Regions from separate parts of the Microbacterium sp. EB106-03-03-XG65 genome, predicted to be linked through region 3. Evidence: predicted binding sites of a transcription regulator. Region 3 holds the regulator's gene; each other region holds the start of a gene.
What was found. Region 3 encodes LexA, which represses DNA repair genes until DNA is damaged. Its sites were predicted from a motif close to TCGAACANNTGTTCGA; they were not measured.
Positions count from the first base shown of each region.

Region 1: the regulator LexA is predicted to act here: its motif matches at 977-992, upstream of imuA' (DnaE2-dependent mutagenesis accessory factor ImuA').
Region 2: the regulator LexA is predicted to act here: its motif matches at 1,348-1,363, upstream of AC3WS6_RS04520 (Rv2578c family radical SAM protein).

Region 1 covers NZ_JBYTEB010000001.1:2,740,776-2,743,036, reverse strand. Annotated here, with positions in the region: gene AC3WS6_RS12975 (DNA polymerase Y family protein) at 1-172, opposite strand, end outside; gene imuA' (DnaE2-dependent mutagenesis accessory factor ImuA') at 169-966, opposite strand; gene AC3WS6_RS12965 (prepilin peptidase) at 1,130-1,597, shown strand; gene AC3WS6_RS12960 (response regulator) at 1,635-1,847, shown strand; gene AC3WS6_RS12955 (CYTH domain-containing protein) at 1,840-2,261, shown strand, end outside.
Region 2 covers NZ_JBYTEB010000001.1:937,772-940,032, reverse strand. Annotated here, with positions in the region: gene AC3WS6_RS04530 (acyl-CoA dehydrogenase family protein) at 1-181, opposite strand, end outside; gene AC3WS6_RS04525 (M15 family metallopeptidase) at 331-1,269, opposite strand; gene AC3WS6_RS04520 (Rv2578c family radical SAM protein) at 1,371-2,261, shown strand, end outside.
Region 3 covers NZ_JBYTEB010000002.1:36,673-38,933, reverse strand. Annotated here, with positions in the region: gene AC3WS6_RS13375 (S9 family peptidase) at 1-1,093, opposite strand, end outside; gene lexA (transcriptional repressor LexA) at 1,141-1,827, opposite strand; gene AC3WS6_RS13365 (LysM peptidoglycan-binding domain-containing protein) at 2,108-2,261, shown strand, end outside.

The DNA of each region.
Region 1 (2,261 bases), on a different contig from region 3:
CCCTGCGGCGTTGCCCTGCGCGCACTCCGTGCTCTCGGGCGGATGCGGTGCAGGCGACGACGGTGTTCGCGTGCATGAGAGCGGTCGGCGCATGTGGCGGTGGCCCTCCCAGTGCTGCACGCAGCGGCCAATCCGGGAACCACAGGACGAGCACGCGCAACGGGGCGGTCACCCTGCCACCGCCAGAGGTCGGTATTCACGTTCGCCGTCGTCTCCCTGGTCGCGCAGGGCGGGCAACGCGGTCAAGCCGGTCACCGTCTCGACGGGGGTCTCCGCGGGAAGGTCCTCGATTCCGCCCTGAGGACCGGGCAGGCGCACTCGAACGCTCATCGGCAGGGGGCTGTGCCGTGTCGTCGCGGTCACCGTGGCCGTGGATCCTTCGATCAGACCCCACCCTTCGCCGATGCCCTCCCAGTGCTGATCGTGCAGCCGGATCGTGCCCTCGCTCTGCGGCCAGGCGCCTGCCGACGCGGATTCGGTGACGAGAAGGGTGCCTCCTCGATCCCGCAGGCGGGCGCTCAGGCGCGACACGTCGGCGTCGCGTGCCCGGCTGCCGGGCTGCACGGCGATCAGCGGGACGACCTCGGCGAGTGCGGAGGTCGCCGCCAGCCATCGTTCTCCGGGCTCTGGGACGAGGATCAGCCGGGGCAGAGCGATGCCGAATGCGGCGGCGGCCTCGACGCCCAGTGTGGGCATGCCGACCACCGCGCACCAGAGACCGCGGCGTGAGGCGGCGCTGAGAAGGGCGAGCACCAGGCTCGGCGAGGGGGAGACCGTGTAGGCGGTTCCCGTCTGCAGACCCTGTTCGGGAAGCAGAGAGGAGAAGGCTGTGTCGAGGGGGAGCAGTGGAAGATCGCTGCGGCGTCGCTGCATACGGCTGATCTCTCGACGCAGCCGCAGGACCTCTCCGGCGCGAGAGTCGCCCACCGGAGAGAGCGCGGTCACCGCTTCGAGCCCGATCCCCATGTGTCCATCCTCGAATATATGTACTAGTAAATCAACTGGAGATGATGACTCTATTTCGAACGTCCGACATTCGCGGAACCGTGCCGAGGCCGGGCGCGGCGCCTCGGGCGACGTTATCCACACCGCTCTCCGCGGCCTCCCGCATCTCTTCTACCCTTCCCCAATGGATCCCCGCACCCTGGCTCTGATCGTGGTGCACCTCGCACTCTTCGCGGTGGGCTGTGCCCTCCTCGTCATCGACGTCCGCTCGCACCGGCTGCCGGACCGGATCGTGCTGCCCACCCTCGGGGCACTCCTCGCCCTCGTGATCCTCGACGCGCTCCTGGGCGAGACTGCGCGTTCGGTGAGAGCCGGCGCCGGCATGCTGATCCTCGGGGGCTTCTACGCGCTGCTGCGCCTGACCAGCCGCGAGGGGATGGGAGGAGGCGATGTGAAGCTCGCCGCTGTGATCGGCCTCGTGCTCGGCTGGCACGGGTGGCGGGCGCTCGCCGTGGGCGCTGCCGCCGCGTTCGTGCTCGGGGCGATATACGCCACCGTGCTGATGTCGCTGCGCAGGGCGGATCGGTCCACTCGCATCGCGTTCGGACCGTGGATGATCATCGGGGCGATGCTCGGCATACTCGTGGCATGACGCACCGATCACCTGAGTCGGGGTTAGGGTGAAGCACATGGCACTCGCACGACTCCACGGAGGCCCGCTCGACGGGCAGATCATTCCCCTCGACGATGCGGACGACAAGCTGATCGTCCCCTACAGCGAGACGCAGGTGGTGTACAACCGCCGCGGTGACGAGCAGAACACCGGCAGCGATGACGGTCCCACCGAGATCGACTACTGGTACGACGAAGCACTCGAGGAGATCAATCCCTCGGATGACTGAGCACCACCCCGCTCCGCAGTCGCACTCCGAACCGTCCAGGGTCGTCGAGGTCGAGCGCAAGTACGACGTCGACGACACCACTCCGCTTCCGGCGTGGGTCGGGATACCCGGAGTGGAGGCCGTGTCGTCAGGCGAGGTGCGCGAACTCGACGCGCGCTATTTCGACACGGCAGACGCCCAGCTGTCCCGTTCAGGGGTCGCACTTCGACACCGCACCGGCGGCCCCGATGCCGGATGGCACATCAAGGGGCCGAGGGAGGGCGACGGACGCCTCGAGATCGGCTGGCCTCTCGGCGACGACGACGGCATCCCGGATGCGGTGAGCGCCGCCGTCTCGCGATGGGCGACGGGGGCGCTGACTCCGCTCGCGCGGATCGAGAACACCCGAACGGCATACCTGCTCACGGGCAACGC
Region 2 (2,261 bases), on a different contig from region 3:
ACTCCTCGGGGACGGACAGTCCGATCAGACCGGCCTCACCGGCCGCCAGCATGGTCGCCCGGTCGATCTCGCCCGCGGCATCCCACCGCTCGATCGCCTCGTTGTTCACGTGGCGCTTGACGAAGTCCTTGACGAGGTCGCGGAAGGCCTCGTGATCCTCTTCGTAGATGTCGCGTTCCATTGCGTCCTCCCGAACGTTCATGCGTCATTGCTCCGGCGATTCTATGCCGGTTCGCAGGTCCGCTCCACAGCATTGTGGGAATGCATCTCACAACCCGTGAGACTGGGTCTCGCGATTGTCGAAAGCCCTCAGAACGTCTTTACGGCTGGTCAGTGGGCGTAATCAGGTGCAGCGGGGAGCGCGAAGAACTCTTCGAGCGTGTGAAAGCCCCCCTCGTGGTACGCGGCGGCGAGCTCCGGCCCCAGGTACCTTAGATGCCAGGGCTCGGGCTTGTACCCGGTGATGCCCGTGCCCACCTGCTCGTAGCGCACGATGAATCCGTACTCCCACGCGTTCTCGGCCACCCACGCCCCCTGAGCGGTGCCCCCGAACGCATCGATCTCTCCGCACGAGCCGTCGCAGGCCACGAGGTCGAGTGCGAGACCGGTCTGGTGCTCGCTGTGGCCGGCTCGCGCCGACGAGGCATCGGCCCCGGCCTGGCCGCTGTTGCGCACGTGCGACGCGTGCGTGGCGACCTGCAGATCGTAGGAGCGATAGCCGTTGTTGGCTCCGATGCTGCCGACCCCCTCCGCGGCGGCGTCCGCGGCCAGAGCGCCGATCGCGGCCGCGACGTCGGAACGCGCCTGGCCCGATCTCGTGGTCATCGGCACGGGAAGATCGGCGAGCGGCGCGGGGGCGAACTCGACCGGCTCGAGCGGACGCGCCTTGTTGACGACGACCCAGACGTGTGCGGGGTCAGCGAGCGAGATGCACGGCGCGTTGCCCGCCACCACCGCGGCCCGGAAACTCTCGCCGCCGCCGAATCCCGCGATGATCGCCGCATCGTCGGCCACCGATATCGCCTCGAGCACACTGGGCTCGGAGCACGGGTCCGCAGCGGTCGTCGCCCCGACCTGCACCTCGGGCACCGCCTGCACCACGACGGGTTCGGGGAGAACCTGGACTGCGGCCTGAGGGGTCTCCACCGCCTCGGCTCCGGAGAGGGACAGCAGGATGCCGAGAGCCGTGACGGCGAGCCCGACAGGCAGAGCGATTTCGAAGATCGGGGAGCGCCGTGCCGCATGCTGAGGCTGCGGCGTGGAGAGCATGCCTCCATTGTCACTCATCCCAGGCCGGATGCTCGCTGAGACAGTCGACGGCATATCGGTGACCGGTTGACGCGAGAGTAGTCCATATGTTCGAATGAAGTATGCGATGGCAAGGGCAGAAAGTCGGAGAGATCGATGACTCCGCCCTGCCCGGGCTGGAGAACCGCGCCGGCATCGTCCGCTCCGTGACGACCCCCGACTTCGCGGGAATGACGTTCCACGAGGTGCTGTCGAAGTCTGCACTCAACCATGTCCCCGGCGCATCGCGCATGCCCTTCGCCTGGACGATCAACCCGTACCGCGGGTGCAGCCATGCATGCATCTATTGCTTCGCTCGCGGAACCCATGAGTATCTCGACCTCGACGGGGGCGCGGACTTCGACTCGCAGATCGTCGTCAAGACGAACATCGTCGAGGTGCTGCAGAAGGAACTGCGCAAGGGCAGCTGGCAGCATGAGACCGTCGCCCTCGGCACGAACACCGACCCCTACCAGCGCGCTGAGGGCCGCTACACGCTGATGCCGGGGATCATCGACGCCCTCGCCGCCTCGGGCACACCGATCTCGATCCTGACCAAAGGCACGCTCATCCGGCGCGACATCCCGCTGCTGGTGAAGGCCGCCCAGCGAGTGCCGATCGACATCCAGATGTCGATCGCGATGTACGACAACGAGCTGCAGAAGGCGATCGAACCGGGCACGCCCACCACTCAGGCGCGGCTCGACACCGTGCGGGCGCTGCGCGATGCCGGGTTCCGCGTGACGGTGTTCCTGATGCCGATCATGCCGCACATGACCGACTCGATCGAGGCGATCGACACCGCCCTGCGACGCATCAAAGAGGCCGGGGCGAGCAGCGTCGTCTACGGTGCTCTGCATCTTCGCGCGGGAGTGAAGCCCTGGTTCATGCAGTGGCTCGGCGAGGTGCGCCCCGACCTGGTCTCGTCCTACCGAGGCCTGTATCCGGGCGTCTCGGCCGAGACGCCGAAGGGA
Region 3 (2,261 bases):
CCACCGCGATCATGGACGCGGGCGGTGCCCAGGTCGGGTCAGACGGGCCTCCGCCGGTCACGGTGATGACCTCACCGGTGTCGACGTCGACGCACCAGACTCCGGGGGCACCCGCCGAGCTGGTGCCGGACAGCAGCACGGTGGTCCCCGCGACGTCATCGACACTGATGTGGCCGTCGGCGGGGAGCGCGAGAGGATGCGCGGACCCGGACGCGTCGATCAGCACGACCTGGTCGCGGCCCTCGGTGCGCACAGCGACGACCCGGCCGTCGGCAAGCGGGCGGTACCAGCGATTGCCGAGCACCCAGAGGCCGTAGCCGGTGTCGGCGTCATCGGTGGCGGCGAAAGGCTCGGCCGGGCCGAGCGCGGAGACGCCGCGCAGCGCCTGACGGTGCAGGGCCCATCTGCCGGACGGATCGTCGGAGTAGAGGAGCTGGTCGTCCTCGGTCCACTCGGGTTGCAGAGCGGCGCGCGTCGGAAGAGTCGTCGTGTGCTCGCCGTCGGAGACCACGAGCGCTGCACTCTCCCACGGCATCCGGCCCGCGTTCCACTGGACCCACGCGAGCCGGGTGCCGTCGGGCGACAGGGCAGGATGCGCGTAGAAGTCCGCTCCGCTGATGAACGTGCGGATACGCCGGTGGTCGTCGGCTGCGGAGCCGTCGAGCGGGATCTCCACGATGGCTCGCGTATGCGGTTCGGCATCGAGATCCTCTCGCACCGCGAACAGGCGTCCGCCGGCGAGGCGGAGGCCACCGTAGGAGGGGCCTGCGGGCGTCAGCGGCAGGATCACACCGGTGCGCGACATCCGCCTGACCCGTTGGTCTGCCGCATCGACGAAGTAGAGGGTGCCCGCGGGGTCCGCGGTCCAGGACCCGCCACCGTATTCGTGCACCCTCGATCGGGCGCTCCACGGTGCGGGGAGGACCACCTGTCCCGCAGAACTGCGTACGGCGACTCGCCCGCCCTCGGTCGGAACCGACTCTGCCCACCAGATCTCGTCACCGACGAACGCAGCGCCGTCGTATCGCGGGGACGACGCCGCGACGGATGCGGGAGAGAAGGGCGAGGACCAGGAGCCATAGGGCGACGACATGCTTCGACCCTACGGTCAACGCGGCCGGCACCGCATGTGCGGTGCGCTCAGACGGCGCGGAGCACGGCGACGATCTTGCCGAGTATCACGGCCTCATCGCCGAGGATCGGCTCGAACGCCGAGTTGCGCGGAAGCAGCCAGGTGTGGCCGTCGCGGCGCCGGAGAACCTTCACGGTGGCCTCCCCATCGAGCATCGCGGCGACGATCTCACCGTTCTCGGCGCTGCCCTGCGAACGCACGACGACCCAGTCGCCGTCGCAGATCGCCGCGTCGATCATGGACTCGCCCGACACCTTGAGCATGAACAGATCGCCCTTGCCGACCAGCTGTCGGGGGAGCGGGAAGATCTCTTCGACCTGCTGGTCGGCGGTGATCGGCACGCCTGCGGCGATCCTGCCGACGAGGGGCACGAGAGCGGCATCGCCGACGGGCGTCGCGATGTCGGCGGGGTTCTCGCCGCTCGCGCCGGGAAGATCGATCAGCACCTCCATCGCGCGCGTCTTGCCGGGGTCACGGCGCAGGTACCCGCTCAGTTCGAGCTGGCCGAGCTGATGCGTGACGCTCGAGAGCGACTTGAGTCCGACCGCATCGCCGATCTCCCGCATGCTCGGCGGGTAGCCGTAGCGGCTGATCGACGTCTGGATGACCTCGAGGATCGCCATCTGCTTCGGGCTCAGGCTCTTCCGACGGCGAGTGCGCGGAGCCTCTGACTCGGTGGCGGCGTTGTCGCTCATGATGCTCCTCAGGTGTCGACCCGGCGTCTCGGTTCGAATGTCGGTGGCCCGTGGTGGGGTGTTGCTATCGAAACCGTATCCGAGAAACGCAGCGATGGGGAATATCTGTTCGAGCGTGTCGGTTCTTTTCCGGAGCGGGTTTCGAAGAAGTCTTGACACACATTCGAATTCGAAGATACCTTCGGAACGTAGCTTCGCATTCACGGCTCCCGGCCGAGTCGCGAATGCGAACGCTACGCCACCTTCACCGCCCAGCGCGGGAGCAGCAGAGGAGCACGACATGAGCACCATCACCTTCAGCACCGCAGCCATCGTCCCGGCAGTGCCGACGACGCGCCTCCGGCTGACGGCGCGCGGTCGTCGAGTCGTGCTGGCGCTGGCGGCGCTGCCGCTCGCGGCAGGCGTCGCCTTCGGCGCACTCAGCGGCGGCAATG